3 regions of the Microcoleus sp. N9_B4 genome follow, and region 3 is predicted to be linked to each of the others. Evidence: riboswitches for the same ligand, from Rfam matches in the RefSeq annotation. Region 3 holds a riboswitch; each other region holds the start of a gene.
What was found. Region 3 has a riboswitch for cobalamin ahead of metE (5-methyltetrahydropteroyltriglutamate--homocysteine S-methyltransferase). Riboswitches for the same ligand answer to the same signal wherever they lie in the genome.
Positions count from the first base shown of each region.

Region 1: it holds a riboswitch for cobalamin, as region 3 does, so the genes downstream of both, QUA43_RS01350 (DUF1636 domain-containing protein) here and metE (5-methyltetrahydropteroyltriglutamate--homocysteine S-methyltransferase) in region 3, are expected to answer to the same signal.
Region 2: it holds a riboswitch for cobalamin, as region 3 does, so the genes downstream of both, QUA43_RS01075 (energy-coupling factor ABC transporter permease) here and metE (5-methyltetrahydropteroyltriglutamate--homocysteine S-methyltransferase) in region 3, are expected to answer to the same signal.

Region 1 is NZ_JAUBRC010000002.1:2,046-10,171, reverse strand. Features, by position in the region: gene QUA43_RS01355 (protein kinase domain-containing protein) at 1-1,076, opposite strand, end outside; cobalamin riboswitch at 1,342-1,488, shown strand; gene QUA43_RS01350 (DUF1636 domain-containing protein) at 1,511-1,921, shown strand; gene cobW (cobalamin biosynthesis protein CobW) at 2,298-3,332, shown strand; gene QUA43_RS01340 (GTP-binding protein) at 3,515-4,486, shown strand; gene QUA43_RS01335 (WD40 repeat domain-containing protein) at 4,852-5,940, shown strand; gene QUA43_RS01330 (CADD family putative folate metabolism protein) at 6,062-6,742, shown strand; gene QUA43_RS01325 (metal ABC transporter permease) at 7,096-7,932, opposite strand; gene QUA43_RS01320 (metal ABC transporter ATP-binding protein) at 8,093-8,126, opposite strand, start outside.
Region 2 is NZ_JAUBRC010000001.1:236,410-244,535, forward strand. Features, by position in the region: gene QUA43_RS01045 (pentapeptide repeat-containing protein) at 1-1,955, shown strand, start outside; gene QUA43_RS01050 (DUF2834 domain-containing protein) at 2,013-2,231, shown strand; gene QUA43_RS01055 (DUF2834 domain-containing protein) at 2,361-2,486, shown strand; gene QUA43_RS01060 (hypothetical protein) at 2,818-2,958, shown strand; gene QUA43_RS01065 (FAD-dependent oxidoreductase) at 2,980-4,554, opposite strand; gene QUA43_RS01070 (Uma2 family endonuclease) at 4,803-5,543, opposite strand; cobalamin riboswitch at 5,713-5,859, shown strand; gene QUA43_RS01075 (energy-coupling factor ABC transporter permease) at 5,921-6,643, shown strand; gene QUA43_RS01080 (energy-coupling factor ABC transporter substrate-binding protein) at 6,647-6,979, shown strand; gene cbiQ (cobalt ECF transporter T component CbiQ) at 7,054-7,854, shown strand.
Region 3 is NZ_JAUBRC010000004.1:94,585-102,710, forward strand. Features, by position in the region: gene QUA43_RS03865 (adenylate/guanylate cyclase domain-containing protein) at 1-420, opposite strand, end outside; gene QUA43_RS03870 (response regulator) at 427-1,158, opposite strand; gene QUA43_RS03875 (hypothetical protein) at 1,484-1,846, shown strand; gene QUA43_RS03880 (hypothetical protein) at 1,891-2,103, shown strand; gene QUA43_RS03885 (hypothetical protein) at 2,294-2,521, opposite strand; gene QUA43_RS03890 (iron chelate uptake ABC transporter family permease subunit) at 2,529-2,978, opposite strand; cobalamin riboswitch at 3,173-3,319, shown strand; gene metE (5-methyltetrahydropteroyltriglutamate--homocysteine S-methyltransferase) at 3,707-5,953, shown strand; gene QUA43_RS03900 (hypothetical protein) at 5,937-6,377, shown strand; gene QUA43_RS03905 (hypothetical protein) at 6,464-6,913, shown strand; gene QUA43_RS03910 (methyltransferase domain-containing protein) at 7,055-7,891, shown strand; gene QUA43_RS03915 (calcium-binding protein) at 8,011-8,126, shown strand, end outside.

The DNA of each region.
Region 1 (8,126 bases), on a different contig from region 3:
CGGTTGTAAGTTTGACTTTCCAGCAATTTGCTCGTATCGACTGCGATTGTACACTCGATATTATTGCTTTCAAATGCCTGCGGTTCAAAGGAGATCCAAGAGTGGTCGTAGGGCGTGTGGGGCGGATCGTTCGGATGCGGCGCGACTTCCCACCTGCCACAAAGTATTGTATCGGGAATTGGGTTGCTAATTGCAATAGTTTGTGTTAAGATTTCTCCATATTCAGTAGCTGTGAATTGAAGGCGATCGCGCTCAATTCTCACTTTCGGCAAGCTGCTGACATCCAAAGATTCTAGCGCAGTTAAAGCATCCGCAGCCGATGGATATCTGTCTTGCAATCTTGGCGCTACCATCCTCTCCAACCAATTCATCCAACCCTGCTGCAATGGCGGTACTAAATGCCGGAAATGAATGCCATAATTGGCATCAACTAAATTACCAACATCCGCAGATTTCGTACCAGTTAACAAGCAAATCAGGGTTATCCCCAAGCCGTAAAGATCCGACGCTTTGGTTAATTCTCGGTTGAACATTTGTTCCGGCGGCATGAATCCCATCGTGCCTTTGACGACGCTGCTAGCGGCGATATTTCCACCTCCTAGCCGAGCAAAACCGAAGTCTACTAAGTAAACATTGAGTTCGTCATCTATTAACAAGTTTTCGGGCTTAATGTCGCGGTGAATAATCGGCGGTTTCTGAGCTTGCAGGTCAACTAAAATCTCTAAACTTGCGATCGCAATTTGTTTGATATCCGGCGGCGAAAAAGTCCGGGCGACAGCAGATTCGGCATTTTTGTATTCCTGCACCATGCAGAAACCGCTGTCAGTTTGAAAAGCATCGAGATAGCGGGGAATGCCCGGAAAATCCAGTTTTTGCAAAACTTTAATTTCTTGTTCGTAAGTTTCGTATTCTGCCCAGCTAGCACCTAATTGAGCGAATTGAAATTGCTTAATTACAACTAATTTTTGAGTATTCGTATTTTTCGCTAAGTATGTAACTCGGCCGCCGAGACTGTTGTGTCCGAGTTCTTTTTCAATCTGATAGCCGTGAGTGGAAAAATCGGGGAAGGCGTTCATATAGTTTTTAGTAATGTTTGTATGGGAGGGCTTCTAGCCCGTCATTAACAGGCATATTGCCTGTTACACAAAGAGTTATTTTTTTTGGATGGGTTTCTATCTTGTCAGCAACAGGTCAGATGCCTGTTCCACAAAGAGTTATTTTTTTGGTGGGGTTATATCCCGTCAGCAACCGACATCTGGCCTGTTGCACAAAGAGTTATTTTTTTTTGATGGATCGACATTACTAACATAACTTTTTTGAAAAAAGGCGGCAAGTGCGGTATGATGTGATTTCGCGATCGGTTCTAGCGGGGAGCAGCCGTTAGAGGAAACGGGGAAAGTTCGGTGCAAGTCCGGCGCTGTCCCGCAACTGTAATGAAACCCTTGGGGTTTCTCAAGTCAGAATGCCCGCCGATATCTAACTCACTTTTGAACGCATCTGCGAGGTACGGATGATGGATGGAATTAACACGGCTGTACGCACAAAGCACAGTCTATTTGTTTGCACTGCTTGCGCTAGTGTTTGGAAAAACGGCAAGCGCGAAGGCAAAAGCGGTGGCCAACAATTTATGGAAGACTTGTCCCAACTCGCTAAAGATTGGGAGTTTTCTGATAAATTTGATATTCAAGAGGTTGAGTGCATGAGTGCTTGCAGTCACTCTTGTGCCGTGTCTTTTGCTGCTGTTGGAAAGTACACTTATCTGTTTGGTGATTTACCAGCAAATGAGTCGGAAAGCGTCGAGGCTGTACTCGAATGCGCGGGTCAATACTATGCTAAACCGGACGGTTTGTTGCCTTGGTCTGAGCGTCCTCCAGCTCTGAAAAAAGGCGTTTTAGCCAAGATTCCACCGCTGGGAAATTAAGCTATTTCCTTTCAGGCTTTGCCCATCGGTGACAACTTAACGTCAAACCGACCGTCTCTCTTGTTTTTATCGAAATCTAGATCCCCCCTAACCCCCCTTAATAAGGGGGGGACAAGAAATATTCTCAAAGTCAACCCCTACTCCCCTTCTTAAGGGGGATTTAGGGGGATCTAGACTTCGCCTAAAAGCGACTTTTATTGTAGGTTTCCGTCTTAAGTTGTCACCTACATTCTCGGCCTGGGAGTGCATAGCCAGAGGCTCGGCCTCGTGTTAAAAGCCCTCCTTATATTCCAGCGAGGCAGAGCCTCTAGATCTGTATTCCCAGGCAGAGCCTCGGAACAAGATATCCCATTACCAAATAAGCACAAAATTATCAATGCACAAAATTCCTGTTACTGTCATCACTGGTTTTCTCGGTAGCGGCAAAACTACCTTAATTCGCCACTTATTGCAAAATAATCAAGGTCGCCGCATTGCTGTTCTGGTGAACGAATTTGGCGAAATCGGAATTGACGGAGAACTGCTGCGCGATTGCCAAGTTTGCGACGAAGAAGAAAATGTTAGCAGCAATATTGTAGAACTAACAAATGGTTGTCTTTGCTGCACTGTTCAAGAGGAATTCTTGCCGACTATGCAGGAATTGTTGAAGCGCAGAGAGCAAATTGATTGTATCTTAATTGAGACTTCGGGCCTGGCACTTCCTAAACCTTTAATTCAAGCTTTTCGCTGGCCGGAAATTCGCACCGGTGCTACTGTAGACGGTGTTGTTGCTGTTGTTGATTGCGAAGCTATTGCTAGCGGTTCTTTTGTCGGTGATATCGATGCTTTGATGGCACAGCGGCAGGCTGATGATAGTTTAGATCACGAAACTCCGATCGAGGAATTGTTTGAAGACCAGTTAGCCTGTGCCGATATGGTACTTTTAACGAAGGTCGATCGCGTAGATGCGGAAACTCACAAGAAAGTCCAAAGCTGGTTGCAGCAAGAGTTGCGTCCGAGTGTGAAAATTGTGCCTTGCAAAGGTGGCGAAATTAACCCCGATGTGCTAATGGGATTTAATGCGGCGGTTGAGGATGATTTGGAGTCTCGTCCGAGTCACCACGACACTGAGGAGGAACACGAACACGATGATGATATCAACTCGACTTACTTTATTGCCGATCGCGAGTTTGAACCTGAAGCTTTGGTGAAAAAACTGGAATCCTTGATGCAGCAGGAGGAAATCTATCGGATTAAAGGGTTTGTGGCGGTTCCCAAGAAACCGATGAGGATGGTGTTGCAAGGTGTGGGCTCGCGGATAGAATATTTTTACGATCGTCCTTGGCAACCTTCCGAACTCCGCCAAACCAAATTAGTGCTGATTGGTCGAGAGCTAGAGCGCGATCGAATTGCAGCTATGATTAACAATTAATTGTGATCTGAGAGGGGCGGGTTTCTCGATATTTTGAATTGCAGCAAATATTATTGGTAAAACTCGCCCCTCCAAGCTCTCACGAACAATTAATTAACATTATTTAATATTGTGACCACTGCCAGCAAGTCTGGTGTAAAATAGCGATAATGGTTATCATTGTAAAATAATCGAGGTAAAGTATGGTGACTGCTGGGGCGATCGAATCAGTTCCTGTTACCGTTCTCACGGGTTATCTCGGCGCAGGCAAAACTACGCTACTGAACCGAATTTTAACACAGGAACACGGCAAAAAAGTTGCAGTCATCGTCAACGAATTCGGCGAAGTAGGCATCGACAACCAACTGATAATTGATGCCGACGAAGAAATTTTTGAGATGAACAACGGCTGCATTTGCTGTACGGTCCGAGGCGATTTAATTCGGATTATCGGCAATTTGATGAAGCGGCGAGACAAATTCGATCACATAGTCATCGAAACCACAGGTTTAGCCGACCCAGCACCCGTAATTCAAACATTTTTTGTAGATGAAGATATGCGGGAAACATTACTGCTAGATGCAGTTGTCACGGTAGTTGATGCCAAGCACATCTGGCAGCACTGGGATGCAGACGAAGCTCAAGAACAAATTGCCTTCGCTGATGTAGTTTTGCTCAACAAAACTGATTTGGTGACTGAGGAAGAATTGGCAGAATTAGAAAAGCGAATTCGCGCGATGAATGCAATGGCAAAAATTCACCGTACTTACAACGCTGAATTACAAATGGATGCTTTGTTGGGCGTCAAAGCATTTGATTTGAACCGGGCATTAGAAATAGAACCAGACTTTTTGGGCGAACACACTCACGAACACGACGAAACTGTTACCTCAGTAGCAATAGTCGAAGTCGGTGCTATTGATGGCAACAAATTTAGCGATTGGATTGAGGAATTGTTGCGAACTCAAGGCCCGAATATCTTTCGGACAAAAGGCATTCTGAATATGGCCGGAGAAAACAACAGATTTGTTTTTCAAGGAGTGCATATGCTGTTCGATGGCAGGCCGGATAGACCTTGGAAGGCTACAGAAACTCCGAAAAACGAGCTTGTATTCATCGGTCGCGACTTAAACGAAAATCAATTGCGAGAGGATTTTCGTAGATGTCTGGTTTAACTGACATATTGAAGCATTTTTAATCAGCCTTTTATGAACAGGCAAGATGCCTGTTCCACAAGATGAAAATTCATCTCTTGTGGAATGGAACAGCCAAGATGCCTGTTCCACAAGAATAAAATTCATCTTTTGTGGCACGGGCATCTTGCCCGTGGAACGGAACAGGCCAGATGCCTGTTCCACAAGAATAAAATTCATTTCTTGTGGAACGGAACAGGCCAGATGCCTGTTCCACAAGAATAAAATTCATCTTTTGTGGAACGGAACAGGCAAGATGCCTGTTCCACCAGAATAAAATTCATCTCTTGTGACACGGGCATCTTGCCCGTTCTTAAGAAGAGTGCAACATCTCAGATTCAATAAATATGGGTAACAAAAAGACAAATAAAAGTGAACTAACCATGCAATTTCACGCTAAAGAAATGCTGTCTGACTACGTAACTGCTGTTACTTGGTCGCCGGACGGCAAAACTTTAGCAGTCTGTTCCGCTGCGGGCGAAGTGATGCTGGCGGCAGTAGGGGCAGTTAATGAATTGTCCTTGCAAACGCTACAAACTGCTACGGATAAATCAGCCGATTGCTTGTCTTTTTCCCGCGACAGTCAATTCCTAGCTGCTGGCGGACAAGATGGAAAAGTGCGAATTTGGCGCGTTAATTCTGGGGAATTAATTGCTGATTTGGACAACCAGCGTGTCTGGGTTGATAAGTTAGGTTGGAGTCCCAACTGCAACCAGTTAGCTTTCAGTATGGGCCGCTACGTTCAAGTATGGAATGTTGAGGATAATGTTGTTGAAGTAACGCTGAATTTCGAGTCATCATCTATCCTCGATTTAGCATGGCATCCGATGGTTCAATATCTGGCAGTTAGCGGCTATCAAGGTGTCAAAGTTTGGCATGGTGAAGACTGGGACGAAGACCCGGAAATTTTATCAGTACCCTCTGCAACCGGTGCAATTGCTTGGTCGCCACAAGGGGAATATTTAGCTTGTGGCAATATGGACAATACTCTCATTGTTAATGAATGGGGCAATTTTGAACCGTGGGTAATGCAGGGTTTTCCGGGGAAAGTTCGGGAGTTAGCTTGGTCGGGTAAAACTAATGCTTTGGGGGCGCCTTTGTTAGCTGCTTCGAGTTCTCAAGGCATTTCTGTCTGGGAAAGAGATGCTGATGAAAGAGTCGGTTGGGATTCTTGGGCGTTAGAGGTGCATGAAAATGTGGTAAATGCGATCGCCTTTCAACCTAGCACATTTTTATTAGCTTCCGCCGCCGCAGACGGTCAAGTTTGTTTGTGGTATGAAGCAGAACAATTGCTGCAAATTCTCAAAGGTGCAGATGGCGGTTTTTCCTGTCTCGCATGGCATCCCGAAGGCCAGTTTCTCGCCGCTGGCGGCTGTGGAGGTGAATTGCTGGTTTGGTCACAATCTATGGGCAGCAAAGGGTTCGGAGGGCCCTAAGTTCGCATAACGGGCGCACCAGTTGGATCAAAACATAAAAATTGAAAACTTGGTCTTGACAAAATGCGAGATTACAATACCATTTTAGTGGCTGAACTATCCTCCAAGGCGATCGACAATTATGACCCAACAGCAATTTCTCGAACAACTCAACACGATTCTCGACCAAAACCACCTGCTGAAACACCCGTTCTACCAAATGTGGAACGAAGGTAAACTCGACCTGGCAATGCTGCAAGAGTACGCCAAAGAATACTATCTGCAAGTCCACAACTTCCCCACCTACGTCAGCGCTACGCACGCCGCCTGTGACGACATCAAAATTCGTCAAATGCTCCTCGAAAACCTGATAGAAGAAGAGAGAGGCGCTGCTAATCACCCTGAACTGTGGCTGCGCTTTGCTGAAGGTTTGGGTTTAGACAGAAATGCAGTTATCGATCACGAACACTTAGAAAAAACCAGCGAATCCGTTCGCATTCTCAAAGACTTAGCGCGCAGCGAATCGCCCGTCACAGGTTTAGCAGCCCTTTACGCTTACGAAGCGCAAATCCCCGAAGTTTCTACCACCAAAATCGCTGGTTTGAAGGAATTTTACGGCATCGATTCCGAAGCTGCTTTGTCTTTCTTTAAAGTCCACGAAAAAGCCGACGAGTTCCACTCGGAAGCCACCCGCGAAGCGCTGTTAGAACTTTGCCAAACTGAAGAAGCAAAACAGGAAGCGCTGTTAGCCACCGAGAAAGCAACTTTTGCTATCAACTTACTGCTGGACGGCGTTTACGAAGCTTATTGTCAAGCTAAGTAAGTAAGCTAGGACTTAAGCAGAACCTCTATATATAGCCCTTGTAGGGATACCGTATTGCCCATTGGTGTCCACTTAAGGTCAAACGTAGTCACAGACTGCTGTTTGACGATTAAGCCCAGATCCCCCCTAGCCCCCCTTCAAAAGGGGGGGACAAGAACAACTCAAAGTCCCCCTTCTTAAGGGGGATTTAGGGGGATCTAGACTGGGGTGAAAGCGAGATATCTCATGGCTTTCAGGCTTAAGTTGACAGCAATGGGCACGGTGCAGTATCCCTACGGGAAACTTTTTGCGTAAGCAAGCGTAAAAAATCCACAACAAATCCACAACAAATAGAGTGTGTGCATCCAAGAGTGTTATCCTCTCTTTCTTGTCAAAATCCCTTGACTGGGACTGAACAGCAAAGCAACTAAAAATAACCCAAAAATAACTAATACAATTGCCGCCCCAGACGGCATATTAAAATAATAGCTGAGATACATACCAGTCACGCTAGCTGTAATCCCAATAATTGCTCCTAATCCCATCATTAAATGTAGCTCTTTTACCAACAAATACGCTGTTATTCCCGGCCCGATTAATAGCGAGATTACTAACAGCGCCCCCACAGTTTGCAAACTCGCAACAATCGTCAGCGTAATCGCCGAAATCATCCCTAAATAAATCCAGTTTACAGGTAAACCGGACGCTTGCGCTCCTTGCGGGTCAAAAGTATAAAATAGCAGTTCTTTGTAAAGGAGTTTAACCGCCACCAAAATTATCAAAGTTATCACAAAAGTCTGCTGCACGTCAGCAGGTGCAACTGACAAGATATTCCCGAACAAAAACCCGTCTAAGTCTAATTTGGTCGTCCGCAACAGGCTAATTAGCGTGACGCTAATTGCTAAAAAGGTAGACAAGATTAATGCCATAACTGCATCAATTTTAAGGCGCGATTGCGACTGAATCCACGCCATTATTACCGCGCTGATAATTCCCGATATAAACGCGCCGATGGAAATATTGAAACCTAAAGAAAAAGCTACGGGCAATCCTGCTAATACTGAATGGGCTATCATGTCAACCATCATTCCCATTTGCTGTACAATTAAGTAGGAGCCAACAACGGCGCAGAGAATTCCTAGCAAAATGCCGACGGCGATCGCATTTCGCATGAACTCGAATTGTAGTGGCTCAATTAGTAGGTTTAACATTGAATTAGGTCAATAATAGGATTTTTTCAACTACAATCAACTGCACAGGCGGGACGCCCGTGCCACAATTAACTGCACAGGCGGGACGCCCGTCCCACAATTAACTGCACAGGCGGGACGCCCGTCCCACTATCAATTTTAAAGATAAATCTTTTTTGGGTTAGGCTGACACTAAACTTAAATCGTATCCATAG
Region 2 (8,126 bases), on a different contig from region 3:
AAACCGTGCCGCTCAATTCCTCAGTAGCAGCAGCATCCGAAACCGTCGCCCGTACCTTGGGCATACCCGTGCGCGATCGCAGCCCCAGAGTCGCACCCCTAACTAATCTATTCTGGTCAGGGGCGCTGCTGGCACCGGCTGTTTTAGCGGGGTGGCAACTGTTTTTGCTCGCCAGAACCGGTCAAACTCTCCCCAAACGCTGGTTCGGGGTCAAAGTTGTCACCGCGTCGGGTACTCCTCCGGGTTTTGGACAAGTGCTAATTCGCGAAAGTTTGGGGCGCTGGGGAGTGCCTCTGGGCGTCGCTTACGGCATTTGGCGCTTGAGCGGTGCGTTTCCTGATTTGCTGATTTTAGGGGGGTTGAGCGGCTTGGCAGTGCTCGCAGACGGCGCTTTTGCATGGCGCTACAAACGCCAATCTGGACACGATCGCATAGCGAATACTTTGGTCGTCAACGCTCGATCGCATCAACTGTCTGACACTCCTGTCCCGACTCAAGATTGGACTGAGGAAGACGCGCAGATTGCGGCTTTGGTGGTGACTCCACAAAGTGGCCTGAAAGTAAATGCCAGTTTGTGGAATTGGATGCGCCAACACCCAGGCACCACTTTAGTGATAGTTACCATCGGTAGCGCGGGATTGATTTTAACTTTGTTTGTCGGCACTCTCATCTACACTCAAACTCAAGCAAATATGCGGGATTCCCGGCAGCGGAACGACGAATTATTTGTCGCTTTAGTTAGCAAATTGTCTCCCGCATCGGCTAGCGGGGCATCCGGCAGGCGATCGGCAATTTTGGCTTTGGGGGCGGTGGAAGACTCCCGCGCCGTACCGCTGCTAGCGGATTTGCTAGCTCAAGAAGACAACCGCGCCATGCTGGACGCGATCCAGCAAGCTTTAGTCAGTAGCGGGCCGAAAGCTTTGCCTGAGTTGCAGCGGTTGAATCAAGCCCTCAGCAACGACCTCGATTCCCTGCGCTTTGGCGGCAAGGCCCCGGAACGCGAGTTAGCGGCCGCCCGCCAGCGAACAGTACAAAGGGCGATCGGCAAAATTCTCACAGTGTATAGCAGCCAGCTCAACGGCGCGGATCTCAGCCGCACGGATTTAGCTCAAAGTCCTGCCGGCCCGTCTCAGTTTACTTTAGTTTTAAACAAAGTTGACTTGTCGGGAATTAAGTTGAGAAATGCCAATTTAACCAATGCCAGCTTGCAGGGATCTCGCTTTTACGGCACCGGCGAAGACAGGCGTCCAGGTACCTTTGACGATTGGATTTCTGACTTGAGCGGCGCTAATTTGGAAGGAGTAAATTTGGTCGGGGCGTCTTTGAACAGTGCTGTAATGAACCGCACTACTTTTGTGCGCGCTGTCATGAACAAAGCTAATTTGTCAAACGGCAATTTGAATTCAGCTAACTTTAGCAGTGCTATTTTAATTGGAGCAAATTTGCAGGAAGCACTGTTAAAAAATGCAAGTTTTACCGGGGCAGATATAGGAAGCGCGAATTTGTCGGGAGCGGATTTGTCAGGTGCGCGTTTGGGCAAAGTGAAGGCTCAAGGCGCTCAGTTGTCCTTGACAAATTTGTCTAAATCGGAATGGCAAGGTGCTGATTTGTCCGGTGCTGATTTGAGCGGTGCTAACTTACAAAAAGCCGATTTGACATCGACTAAACTCACCAACGTGAATTTCAAAGATGCTCGGTTGCAAGATGCTAATTTGCGGAATGCGGAGGTGAGTTCGGTTGATTTTAGGGGCGCGAATTTAGCAGGAGCGGATTTTAAAGGCGCTGTGTTTCTGGGGAAAACAGCTCCGGATCAATTTATTCAAAGTCCGACTGGTAGTAAATCGGGTCGATTCCAAGGAGTTGATTTTGGGGAGGCTAAGAATTTAGATAAAAGTCAAATTGCTTACATCTGTTTGCAGGGGGGGATTCATCCGAAGTGCCCGCAGAAGAAGTAAGGATGGGTTGTTAACGAGTAGGGTAATACAGTTGATCGAAGAACAGGTAGGGTAATTATGAGCGTTAAGCGAATCATTTATCTCATCCTAGCAATTCTGGGGCTTGTATTGCCTTGGTACTATAACTTGCAGTTTTTTAGCAATGCTGGTTTGCTCGACTTTGTAAACGAAAGTTCGGCTAATCTTGCTGCGAAATCGGTAAGTTTAGATTTGTTTATCGCCACTGTAGCCGGAAGCACTTGGATGTACGCTGAGTCAATCGATTTTAGATTTTAGATTTTAGATTTTCGATTGAAGCATTGACCCCACGGATAAATTCGGGGGCTTGTTTATCAGATACAGGTTTTTTATTTCTGGACGGATGAATCCGGGGGCTTGTATCCTGGATGCTTTCGGTCAAAACGATTGGATATAAGTTTTGTAGGGGTGTACATACTTCTGAGTTTGCTTGTTTCGTTTTCATGTACATTCCCGCTTTTCTTGTTTGTGCGGGAAACCAAGCTGGAAAAATCAAGTGAAGTCTCAAGTTGAAAAGTTGCTTAACAGGTTAGTGCCACGCAGCACAATAATTCGGTGCAGGCGATCGAGATATTGTACAATTTCCGGTAAAATCACCGTTATAGGTTTGTAGTGACGAGGGAATTACTCAGAATTTTATGAGGATTAAATTCCTCACTACAAACCAACTTAATGGTTGTCGTTCGATGTGGCATAATACTAATAGCAATTTCACTCATTTTTTGCTCAAAACTTTTGGCTTGAGTATCATTCCCCCTGCCCAACCTACTACTGCATTGTTTATAGAAATTGCTATTATATCGTTCCGGTTGTATCGATATTTTTCAAAGGTTCAAAAAGTCCGTTGTCCCGAAAGCATAATTTTACTCAACAGTCAACAGTCAACAGCCAACAGCCAACAGTCAACAGTCAACAGCGAACAGCCAACGGTCAACAGTCAACAGTCAACAGTCAACAGTCAACAATCAACAGTCAACAATCATGAGGACTGCAACCGGAATTGAGATTACGCAATAGCATCCGAACTGGCAAGAGTCTCGAATTGCGCCAATAGCATTGCCTCACCATTATTTGGAGTTCCAAAAATTTTAGGTAACTGACCTGTTTCAGCGAGAACTTGTCTCACTTCTCGGTTAGATACATCGGCTAGATTTTTGTTATTTAGAATCGCATTAACCGCAGCGATACCCACACCTTGACCAACTGCAGCGTTGAATTCAACAATTCTGCCGGCCGAACAGGCTAACCCTTCAAATCCAGAACACGGACTGACCACTGCCAGGTTAGGAACGTTTTTAATTAATGCGTGGCGGATGCCAATATTGAAGGTAGGCTTTTTAAAAGCCATACTTTTAAACCATCCTAGACTGTTTGCTTTCTCGCGAATACCCTGGATACCTCCGCGGATATCAAAATGATAGCTAAATGTTCCCAGTGCCTCATTAGCAGGTACGCCACCTAACAGCATTTGTGCGCCAGTTAAAGGTTCTACAACTCCCGTCACATTGCCGACGTGTCTGATATAAAGTTCTGAGGCATAAGTAACAGAAGTAGCCCCCAAACTCCTCAGCCAAGTTGTAATAAATAACATCTCTCTTTGCATATTAGCCGTGGGTTTGCTCCCGCTTTTCGCTAAGGCTTCGGCTTCGCTGGCGGTGACTGCAAATAAAAGCGCATTCCACGAATGTCTTTCATTTGGAAGTATTGCTATATTTCCCCGATCTAAAATTACGCCGGTTTCAGGAAAAGATAGCTTTATTCCTCTAAAGGAGTGGTACGCTACAGACAGAGCCAGCGACCGAACATCGATGTAATCGTTTCCCACCCACAGAGTTTTGAGATTGCCTTTAGTGTCCCTCATTTCCCGCCGGAGTTCTTCTGCTAGTTGGGCATCCTTGCCAGCAGCGTACAGCAAAAATTTTTGACTCTCTGAATCGGCTAGATTTGTGAAGCGTTTTAGATAAATATAATCGAATTCTTTCAGTGCTCTTGCACTGAGTCCTTGCGTTTCAAAAACGAGGGTGACTGGAAGTTCTGAATTAGGCAGACCCAATGTTTCAAATCCCTGCAACTTTCTCACGCCGGCAGCTTGAGCTAATTCGGCATTGACAGTGGCATCAATAAATTGCTTGCCGGCATAAACTACGCCTTTAGAGGTGGTTATACTGGCAATTTTTTGCCCTGCTTTAGTGACTGATTGAATTTCTACTTTGCTGAGGAGATCTGCCCCAGCTTGTACCAGCATTTCTTTCAGCGCTGCACTGGCTTTGCGGGAGTCAAGTGCAATTGCCTTAACGCCGGATTTTTGTAAAAATTCTTTATAGATTGTCGCCGGTGAACCAAAGGTATCTAACTTTAAAGATTGTTGAAGTTCTTCACTAATCTGAGTTCTATCTAAATAAGCAAGACCGCCTCTTACCAAATGCCCGCCAATTCCTTCTTGCAAGCTTGCTTTCGACATCAGCAGAATTCGCGGATAACGCTTTGTGCGGCGACGATATTCTCTGGCCGCCGAGATAACAGCTAGAACTCCTGGAACTTCATCACCAAAACAGATGACATCGTAAGAACGCAGATCCATGACCATTATTTAATAACCTCTCCTGATTTTCATCTTTTCGAGCTGGAGCTCAATGTTTGCCGTCAAACTCTCTGTTTTTCGCAAATCTAGCCCCATTTTCCCCGATTTTTGCGATAAATATTCACATATTCCTGGATTCAGTAACTGGGTTTTTTCCAGAAAAGCTTTCGTTGAGGACGATCGATCTCGGTTAAAAAACCCGGTTTGTGAGCCTCAAGAGTGTGTAAGTGTTGTACTCTTGACTGCCATCAGCCCAGATTATCAGGATCTATCCCCAACTCCCGCAATCGCTGAGCTAGTCGATCGGAACGTTGGGCCAATCGATCGGCGCGCTGCGATTCCTGTTGGGCGCGCTGCGATTCCTGTTGGGCGCGCTGCGCTGATTCTTTCACCTGTTCTTCAGGAGTCAGATAACGTTTTCCATCGGCATCATACCAATACAACCACTCCCTTGTCACCCCAGAATAACTTCCCCTTTCACAACCAATCCCCAAACCAATTTCAGGCATCCAAACTGGATTTCCTGACTGTAACTCGTACTTCCCATTGACTAACTTGTGTACTTCCAAATGAGGTTTACGACGGCGGCGGGAAGAATAAATGACGTAATAAAGTACGCCTAAAGCTTGATATTCCTCCAACTTTGTGCTGTATTCCTTGCGATAAGTTGGAGAAACTACTTCTAGCACAAAAGTCGGCAGAACATTTTCATCCCACAGCACGTAACTGGGACGCAATTCTTCATCATAAAACCTTTCTACACCTAAACTTAAAAAAGCATCGGGCACAATGGGAGGTTTATCGGGGTGATGATAAATACCCATATCTATGCCAAAAAACCAGTCCATGCGTTCTGCCCAAAGTATGAGCAATATTGCTTTTAACAACCCTGGTATTAGTTCTTGCAGTTCGTTATCCACAGGCGTTTCATCTGAGTCTGGTAGTTCATCGGCTGAGGGCCAGTGCCTCGGAAATTTGTAATCTAACATGGCGGCTTTCCTCAAAACTCATTAATATTATACCGTTGATTTGTTGAGCGATAGTATTTATGGAACGAACCGCGAAGACGCGAAAGAAGAGAAGATGATCGGTAATCTCGACTGAGTTGAGCTGAATGAATTTTTGTAAAATATTTGCTGAGACTTACGCGATCGACTAAACTATGTCTAACCAGTCGGTTCTAATGGGGAGCAGCCGTTAGAGGAAACGGGGAAAGTTCGGTGTAAGTCCGGCGCTGTCCCGCAACTGTAATGAGAGTTTTGTCGCTTTCTGAGTCAGGATGCCCGCCGATGTGTTAGTTTACATAGTCTCATCTGCGAGGTTCAGTGTGAAGGCCAGAAATCGGAAATTGGTCAGCTTGGGATTGATGGCTGGCTTGAGTTGTTATATTGTCCTGGGCACGGCAACGCCCGCCGCAGCTATGCACATTTCGGAAGGTTTTTTGCCGGTGCAATGGGCTGCGTTTTGGTGGATTGTGGCGCTGCCTTTTTTTGCAGTAGGTTTGCGCTCAATTACTCGTATTACAAAAGAACACCCGGAACTTAAACTATTGCTAGCTTTAGCCGGTGCGTTTACTTTTGTACTTTCTGCTTTAAAAATTCCCTCGGTAACGGGGAGTTGTTCTCACCCAACGGGTACCGGTTTGGGTGCAATTTTGTTCGGCCCTTCGGTGATGGCTGTACTGGGGGCTTTAGTTCTGCTGTTTCAAACGTTACTGTTAGCGCATGGTGGGCTGACAACGCTGGGAGCTAATATGTTTTCGATGGCGATTGTTGGCCCTTTTGCTGCGTATTTTATCTATAAATTGCTGTTGCGAACTGGCAGGCAACGGGCGGCAATTTTTTGTGCGGCGGCTTTGGCAGATTTGCTGACTTACGTGGTTACTTCGATTCAGTTGGCATTAGCTTTCCCCGCAGCAAGTGGCGGTTTTATGGCTTCGTTTCTCAAGTTTGCTGGCATCTTTGCTATCACTCAAGTACCCCTTGCGATTAGTGAGGGATTGCTGACTGTATTGGTCTGGAATTGGCTGCATTCTTACGGGCAGCAAGAGCTAAAAACTCTCAAGTTATTGATGAGACAGGAGTCATAAGCCATGAGTCAAAAAAACACAAGAAATCAGCAAGCTACTTCACAACAAAATTGGATGTTGGTAATTGCTGTTATCGCGCTTGCCGTTATTCCCCTAGTTTTTGTCCGGGGTGAATACGGCGGAGCGGATGGGGAAGCTGAGAAAGCGATTACGGAAATTCAACCGGACTATCAACCTTGGTTTAACCACTTTTTTGAGCCTGCTAGCGGAGAAATTGAAAGTTTGCTGTTTGCGACTCAAGCAGCGCTAGGGGCTGGCGTAATTGGCTACGCGATCGGGCTTTATAAGGGACGCACGGAATCTCATAAATCTGATGATGAATCGCCGTCGGAATAAATGGCGAATAAACGGCGAATAGAATTCGCTTCTACACATACAAAGTCCGCCTGCGCGGACTGGAAGACTTTGGAATGAATCATCAGATTGATAGTCTGGCTTATACAAATCGCTTGCGGGGATTGCCGCCAAGTCACAAGTTATCCTTTGCGATCGCCCTGTTAATTCTGTCTCTAGTTTCTGGGGCGATCGTCCAATTGTCGATCGCCCTTTGGTTGGCCGTCTGGATCGTCGTCTATGCGGGTATTCCGGGGAAACTGTATTTGCGGTTGCTGTCGCTACCGTTGATGTTTTTGCTGACAAGTTTGCCTGCTTTGGCGATGGGTGCGGTTGAGTTAAGTCAAATCCAGGAAATTCAGTGGGATATTTGGCAAGGTTGGGGCATTAGCATCGGCACTTTTTATCTGTATGTGAGTCGCACTGGAATATACCAAGTGAGCTTGCTATTTGCCCGCGCCTTCGCATCGACAAGTTGTATGTATTTCATCCTCTTGACAGTTCCATTTACCGAAATCTTGCAAATTCTCAGACAATTACGCTGTCCAGAGTTGGTCACAGAACTGCTATTACTAATGTATCGGTTTATTTTTAGCTTATTGGCGATCGCCGATGAACTTTGGATTGCCCAAAACTCCCGCTGCGGCTACCGCACTTGGAAACTAGGAATGCGTAGTTTAAGCATTTTAATCGGGCAATTGCTTCAGCGAACTTTGGAAAACTACCGTCAAGTTTCGTTGAGTTTAGCGTCACGGGGCTTTAATGGAGAACTGCGCGTTTGGAATTCTTACCCTTACAAACCTTCGCGAAGATATACATTAGAAGCTTTGTTTGGTTGCACGGTTTTAACTTTGTTAAGTGTGGTATTTCAACGCTAAATTTATTGTTATTTCTGGACGAATGGGGGCCAGAAACCGGGTTTTTTACCGAACCTGCGAGCTATAACGTGTCTTTTCGTAATAAAACCCGGTTTCTTTGGTCGGAGTGGGTAAGTCCTGCATTATATTCACGATTAGTGGCGGTGGTTAATATCAACGAGACTTACGCATCACAAGCAAAGAAACCGGGTTTTTACTGAATCTGCGGGTTGTAACCAAGTATTCTCGCCAAAAACCCGGTTTCTGACTACCCGCGCGTCCACGACTATTGT
Region 3 (8,126 bases):
TCCTTCCAGCATCAAAACATCGCCACAGCCAATACCAATGCAGAGGTAAATATCCATTTCCGGCGGCAGTGTCGTGTTGACAGCAGCCGTTTGTTTCACAGAGTCAATCGCAGCTTCCACCGCCGATTTTACATCGGGAAACACTGCAAAAATATTGTCGGCTTCCTCCTTAACTACAGTGCCGCTGTATTCGGAAATTATCGGTTTGACAATTCCGTGCATCCGGTGAATCATTGCCAAAAAATGAATAATTCCGTAGCGGAGTGTCGTGCGCGAAAATCCCGACATATCCATTACTAAAATTGCGTAATTTTTGCGGAAAGTTGCATTAATTTTTTCATCAATTTCAGCCATTCTTTCGGGATGTTCGTTTCTTTCTTGCAGCAACTTTTCCAAGTTAGCGCGGTTATTTGTTTTCATTTTATTTTAATTAAATTCCCAATCGCGACACAGTTCTTGAGGGCGGCCAGCAGGATGCACCGCACAGTTTATCCCGTCCCTACCGTAATAATAATCGCAGACTTTGCAGGGTTTAGTTTGCTCTAATTTTTGCATCAAAATTGCCCGAATTGTCTGGACTCGGTTGCGGTACTTGTTTGCATTCGAGTGACTCGGTTCAATTGCCAAAGCTTGCTCGAAAGCTGCTAAGCTGGAATCGTACAATTTAATAATTTGGGAACTGTATTTTGTCCAAGCATCGGCATGGCTTTGATAAAGTTCTACTGTATTTAAGTTTAAAATTCCGTATTCCGTCCAAGCGTCTGCAGAAGCGCGATCGAACTTAATATTGGCATTGAGCAACACTTTTTTGATCGTTGCCAAAAGTTCCCTCGGCTGCCAAGGTTTGCTAACATAAGCCTCGGCGCGATCGCCCTTGAACCTCGCAAATAAACCTAACTGCTGTCCCTTCCCTGTTAAAAATACCACCGGTATGTTCCGAGTTTCGGGATTACCTTTTATTAAACGGCAAACCCCGTAGCCATCCAGACGGGGCATTATGACATCTAATAATACTAAATCAGGGCAATTTTTCTCAATTTTATCCAGCGCTTCCACACCGTCAGATGCCTGAATTACATTCAATCCGCTGCATCTCAACTGATGTGAAATGCACTCCCGCTGGCTGCGGGAATCTTCCACAACTAAAACTGTACTCATCACTCCCCACCTAGTTTTTGAGGTAAACTTGTTCGCTGCTTTGAGTTGTCCTTGCTGAAATCAGTTTACCCGCATTGGATGAATTTGCTATCACTGGCGAGCTAAATTTACTCAAATTGCAACAAATCTTAAACAGGGGAGCAAAGGTGATACTTATCAGAAAATGCTGGTTGCCAATACCCGGAAAATTATTAGATATTTGGGCGGCAAATATTGGGCTTTTAAGCCTTAATAACGGCAAATCTTACTGATATGGGACGAACACCTTGTTGAATTGCAACAGATAATCGGCTACTGTATACGTTAAAGTTCTTAAAGACGACAAATGAATAGATTGCTCCTCACTTTATTGGTAAGTCCGACGCTGTTTGGCTCTGTGATGTCTTTGAGCGCGATCGCCAATCCCGCTCAAATTGGCGAAACACCAAGCCAAGCGGCTGATTCGCCCCGCTGCGTGCGATCGCCCCACACTCAGCGCCTGACTTGCGTGCGGCTTCCTGGCAAAGCTGCTGCTAATTCTAAAGTAAGAATCAGTTGGCAGCGGCCTGCTGACGAACAGGTGGCAATGTTGGATTTTTCGGAAGAAGAAAGCGATGCGGCGGTGGCGCTGTTTGGCTGCGACTGTCAGATGTGTATCAACTCGCTGCGACAGTTGCGCGGTTTGCCACCTCTGGATCTAGCTTCTTGAGGGCGATCGATCTCATATGTTGCACTATTCTCCATTAACCTTTTATGAACAGGCAAGATGCCTGTTCCACAAGAAAACTTATCTTTTGTGGAACAGGCATCTTGCCTGTTGCTGACAATGGTGCAAGATATCCGATCGATCCGACAGCATTAAGAGTCAGTGTCAAAAACCAGGTTTCCGATCGCTGCGGGCTTTGGAATGCCTTTAGCTTTCTCACTTTTAGAGAAATTGTAGTCAATTTGTTGCAGGATTTCTAGAGATTTTTTATCTCTCAAAATCGGATCTCTACTTTTTAGCTAGAACTTGTTTAAGTTGAGCAGTTGCTTGCTCAATTTTTTCGATACTACCTGGGTTGACCAATCCATAGGAGTCAAAAACGTAAACTAGATTATTTTTGGTGGCTGTTATACCATTTCTCTAAAATCGTGCAACACTCTTCGACCCCCCCTAGCCCCCCCTTGCTAAGGGGGGGAACAAGAATACTGTTGCATTCTTTTTTAAAATTGGTATTAGTTGATTCCAAAATGAATCAGATTTAAATTGGTCTAAAATTCCCTCACCCCGATCGACTATAATGATTACTTCAGGATTAGCCTCTAAAACCTTTTCCGCTGAAAGCATCACGTAGCCTCGCACGGGGCTATCTCCTTGCAATTGGGCTGCGACATTTTTCACGTTAAACTTACCCAGCAAATCTCCAGCCCAACTGCTTTGATTCGGCGATAAAATCGATCGAAGTTAAAATAGCACCTATCCAAGCCGCCAAAGGCAGCCAAGTTTGAAATATTCCCAAAGTCAGCATGGTAATCGCAACCAACCCCGCACCCGCCGCAATTCCTAATACAAAAGGATCGGCTAAACCGTTGCGGAGCAAACCTTGCAGCAAAGCCCCCGACATTCCCAAAGCCGCACCAACCGTCAGCGCAGCCGCAACTCTGGGCAAACGCAATTCCCAGAAAATAGTTTGATTGACAGCATCACCTCGGTGCAGAAATGCTTGCCACAATTGCTCGGCACTCATCGGCACCGCACCCAAAGAAAGCGAAAGGGCGATGGTTAATAGCAAACCCAATCCTAAGAATACAACTGCCTGAAAAACTCGATATTTTAGCCAGATTTTTTGCAAATTCACTAGATTACACCACTGGATTTTAAAAATAAAGCGCGATATGTCCTCCGTTTAGATTTGCGGAACGATCGAACTCGTTAACTACAATAACCCATTTACCAGAAGGCGGCGACCGTGGGAACAGATGAACAGTCGATCGAAAAACTATACATACATCGCGCTATTTGTCTGAGGGGTTGCAAATTTTCAGAAATGTGCTATTGTCAGAAGTAATCGGTTCTGGTGGAGATCACCCACTAGAGGAAACGGGGAAAGTCCGGTGCGAACCCGGCGCTGTCCCGCAACTGTGATGAAGCGTACAATCGTTTCTTAGTCAGGATGCCCGCCGATTGTATCGTTTCATTTAACCCATCTGCGAGGTACGGATGTATTCAGCATTTTGTTTTCAATTCGATTCTTTTTCAGAGACGCTGCGCGATCGGCGATTATACTCCTTAACCCGCGAGAAACCTGTGGTGGAATTGGTTTCTAGGGCGAGATAGCAAGTTTGAAAAACTAGCATGAACAGCATTATCTAGTTTCAGATGCAAGGAATCTTGCTGGGCATTTGCCTGCTGTAATTTCTAACAGCTTTTTTATAGCTTTGTTGGAAATTCAGATGGTTTTGCCTTTGATGCGCCTTGCAATCTAATGGCATTGCTGTCGGAAATTCGGCATCGGATACCTGTTGGTTTCCGACTGAGTTTCTATGGACTGATAAATCAATTGACAACCCCAACTTAGGAGAAATTATGTCAATTTTAACGGCAACTCTTGGATATCCCCGCATTGGTAAAAACCGTGAAGTTAAGAAAGCTTTGGAAGGTTTTTGGAGTGGCAAATTAGAGGCAGATACTTTACTGTCTACTGTTCAAACTGTAGAAATAGAAAACTGGAAAACACAGCTACAGACAGGCATCGATCGCATCGGTGCAGGCGATACTACACTCTACGATCACGTGCTTGACTGGACAATTCGTTTAGGTCTAATTCCCAAACGCTTTCAGGGGTTATCAGGACTCGATCGATACTTTGCAATGGCACGGGGCAAAGAAGGAATTCCGGCCCTAGAGATGACCAAATGGTTTGATAGCAACTATCACTACCTCGTGCCAGAAATTCCAACCCAACTGCAACCAGCCGATTTCAGCGATTTTCTGGAGACGGTGCAGCGGGCAAAAGCGACGTTAGGGGAGCGGGCAGTGCCGATCGTTCTTGGCCCCTGTACGCTACTGCGGTTGAGTCGGTTAGATGGCGCAATGGACGATTCTCTAGCGCAATTGCTGCCGCGCTACATCGAACTCTTGACGCAATTAAAAGCCCTTGGGGTTGCCGAAGTGCAGATACACGAACCAGCCTTAGTTCTGGGAGATGCGACCAACTTCAAAGCACACTATCAAACTGCTTATCAAGCCTTTGTTAAAGTCGATTTACCGCTGCATCTTGTCACTTACTTTGAGGACTTGGGTGAAGCTTATTCTTGGGTGATGGCATTGCCTGTTACTGCGATTAGTTTAGACTTCACTCGCGGACGCAATTTAGATTTACTCAAGCAATATGGATTTCCCCCAGATAAGCATCTGGGCGTTGGCATTGTGGATGCCCGCAACATCTGGCAAATCCGTCCAGAACAATTGCTGCCAGTGCTGCAAGACATTCAGAGAATTACGCCTAATATCGTCATTCAGCCGTCGGCATCATTGCAGTTTGTTCCCTACGATGCCAAACGGGAAACAAAGTTGCCAGAACCTCTCCGCAATGTGTTTAGTTTTGCAGAACAAAAACTGCAAGCGGTGAAGTTTTTGGCACGCAGTTTAGCAGGAGAAGAAACTGAGAGCGATCGCGCCAAGATTACCGATTCCTGGACAAAATTCGAGCAATTTAGTCCAGCAAATCCTGCCGTGCAGTCACGCATGAAAAGCATTACGACAAATGACTTTCTACGGGAATTATCCTACGGTTTGCGGCTGTCAAAACAGATTTCTCTGCCCATTTTTCCCACCACAACGATCGGCTCATTTCCTCAAACATCAGAAGTGCGACAACTGCGAGTACGGTATAAAAAGGGTGAATTGAGTCAGCCAGAGTATGAAGCAGCGATCGATACTGAGATTGCCGACAGCATTAAACTCCAAGAAGAAATTGGGCTGGATGTGCTAGTGCATGGCGAATTTGAACGCACCGATATGGTGGAATACTTTGGACAACAGTTAGATGGATTTGCCTTCACGCAAAATGGCTGGGTGCAAAGCTATGGCAGTCGGTATGTGCGTCCGCCGATTATTTACGGTGATGTCTTTCGCACGGCCCCAATGACGGTACGCGAGTTTAAAGTAGCGCAATCATTGACGCAAAAACCAGTTAAAGGAATGCTAACAGCTCCCGTAACAATTTTAAATTGGTCATATCCGCGCACTGATATTTCTCGACAGAAACAAGCGTTTCAAATTGCACTGGCATTGCGCGATGAAGTGGCAGATTTAGAAGCAGCAGGAGCGAAGGTAATTCAAGTAGATGAACCCGCATTACGCGAAGGTTTACCTCTGAAGATAGAACGCTGGAGTGAATACCTGTCTTGGGCAGTAGATGCGTTTCGTTTGGCAACCGCAGTCGCTCATCCCCAGACTCAAATTCACACGCATATGTGCTACTGCGAATTCGGCGACATTATCAAAGACATTGAACGGTTAGATGCCGATGTGATTTCGATTGAAAATAGTCGCAGCAACAACCAAACGCTGCATGAAATCATCGCCGCAGGCTACACCTATCAAGTGGGTAACGGCGTGTATGACATCCACAGTCCAGTAGTGCCAACAACAGAACAGATTTTGCAGCAGTTGCGAACAGGAATTGCCAATTTACTTGTGCAGCAAATTTGGGTGAATCCCGATTGCGGCCTAAAAACACGGCGTTGGGAAGAAGTAATTCCGGCCCTGAAAAATATGGTGGAAGCTGCAAAAACGCTGCGGGAGGAAGTAAATGCGACCGGAAAATAGCATCTGGCAGGGAAACTTTGGCTACTGGCAACATGGCTTCATTCACACAAATCTGCTGATGATTGGTTATACAGGATGGAAGGGATTTCAGTCTTTTGGACGGGGAGTTGTGGTTTGTGATGTGGATACTAAAGTTATTCATTCTACAGTTATAAATTTTGAACCAATTCCGTTCACACTTCAGTTTATCCCCTCGAATTTGATGGGGTTTTACTTGCGATCGCTATCCCTTGACTCATCGACTATTTCATCGGTTCAGGCAGCAGTTGCCACCTACAATCCTGAGCAAGATATTCTGCTGGTGCTGAAAGTTAACCGTCAAATCGAGGTCAATTTATTAAGAAAAATGGCGATCGCACCTGCTGATTGTTACGAACAAGTCTGTAGACGCTGGGACGAATTCTCACCAAGCCAGAGTTCCTAAAACTTACCCTATTCTCCCAATGCCTCAACCAAATCTCTGTTATCAAATCCAGCTTTGGCAGTTGTTAGAAAAAGATGGACAGTGAAATGAACGGTTACGATTGGCAGCAAGACTTTATTGCTACTAATTTATTGGCGTTGGGTTATAACGCCTGGATAGGTTACTTAGGAGGTGAACGCGGAGCAGTAATTTGCAGTCTTAATTCTCCACTTTTAGGAGTAGCAGGTGAAACATTTAACTCCTATTTTGTTCCGCGTTCCCGTCTCGCCCCATTCCTAAATGCGTGGCTGGCTGCTCCTGATACGGTGATCCTCCAGCATCATCACATGAATGCTCATATCCTTCAAGAAGTGGATAATTATAATCCGTTTAAGGATATTATTCTCCTGTTGGAATGCGCCAATCAAGCTATCTTTTTTAATCTGAGAAATCTTCCGAGTTCACCTCCAGATTGTTACCAAACTGTGTGCAAGCACTGGGAAGATTTTCAACTTGAAACGGATGCTGTTGTGAAGCGTACTGATATTTCGCGGTAAAATTTTTTGAAACTGCAATCAACGCTCTGAATAGAAATATTCCGTCAACCCTTCCCATTCAATTTAAACATGATGAATACTCACTTTCAAAGAATGGGAAGAATCCCAACTGTTCAACATCCGTTAGAGGAAAAAGCAACAATGGCAAGACTTATTCAACATAAAAAAGAAGCCTTCTGGTTTTACCGTTTTGTGTCGATTGGCTACGATAATTTGATTAATCCGTTTTTCTGGACGATTCCCATGCGGGAGAAATCTCTGGAACTCGCGCAACTAGATCGCCCTGATTTACAAGTTCTAGATGCTGGAGCCGGAACTGGATTCACTACTTGTGGCATAGTCGAAAAAGTGAATTCTAACCATGTTAAAATGCTCGATCAAAGTCCGCATCAGTTAGCTAAGGCAAAACAAAAATCTGCAATTAATGACTGTGAGAAGTTTCTCGGAGATGTGGAGAATTTACCCTTTGCTACCGATACATTCGATCGCTACATTTCTGCTGGCAGCATTGAGTATTGGCCCGATCCACAACGGGCGATCGCTGAAGCTTATCGTGTGACTAAACCAGGCGGAATTGCGTTGATTATCGGCCCGCTGGAACGCAAGAATCCGATCGCCCGTTGGCTGTCTGATACGTGGATGCTGTTTCCCAGTGAAGACGCTTATATCAGTTGGTATAAGTTAGCAGGATTCACCCAAATTCGCAAAGTGTACGTTGCACCGGATTGGTATGCTGATCAGAATAGCCCCTACGCGATCGCGATCGCAGGTGTGAAACCATCCCCCGGAAAATCTCCTGCAATCTTATCAGATGCTATTGAACAAGCCGCAGAACCAATGACGCTAGAGCGTTTTTTACTCTTCTGGTTTCGGTTTGTTATCGGCTCTGCTACTGGTGCATTATTTATACCAATAGCAGCAGTGCGATCGCTAATAGCAAAGTTCAATCCTCCTCAACAAGATTCTGAATCCAAATAATCCGAAAGTATAGGCGGGGCGGGTTTATAAAGCTTCTGGCTTTGAAATTAAACATACTAGCGAACCCGCCCCTATAAAACTTGACATTTTTATACAAGAATGAAGCAACAGAAATACAAATGAACCCAAAATCGCCTGAATTTAAAACTATCCTCACCCGCATCTCTGTAAATTCATTAGGAAAAGAAGGCGATCGCTTCTCAATCAACCCCTCAATCTCCGCCGAGGGCCGCTT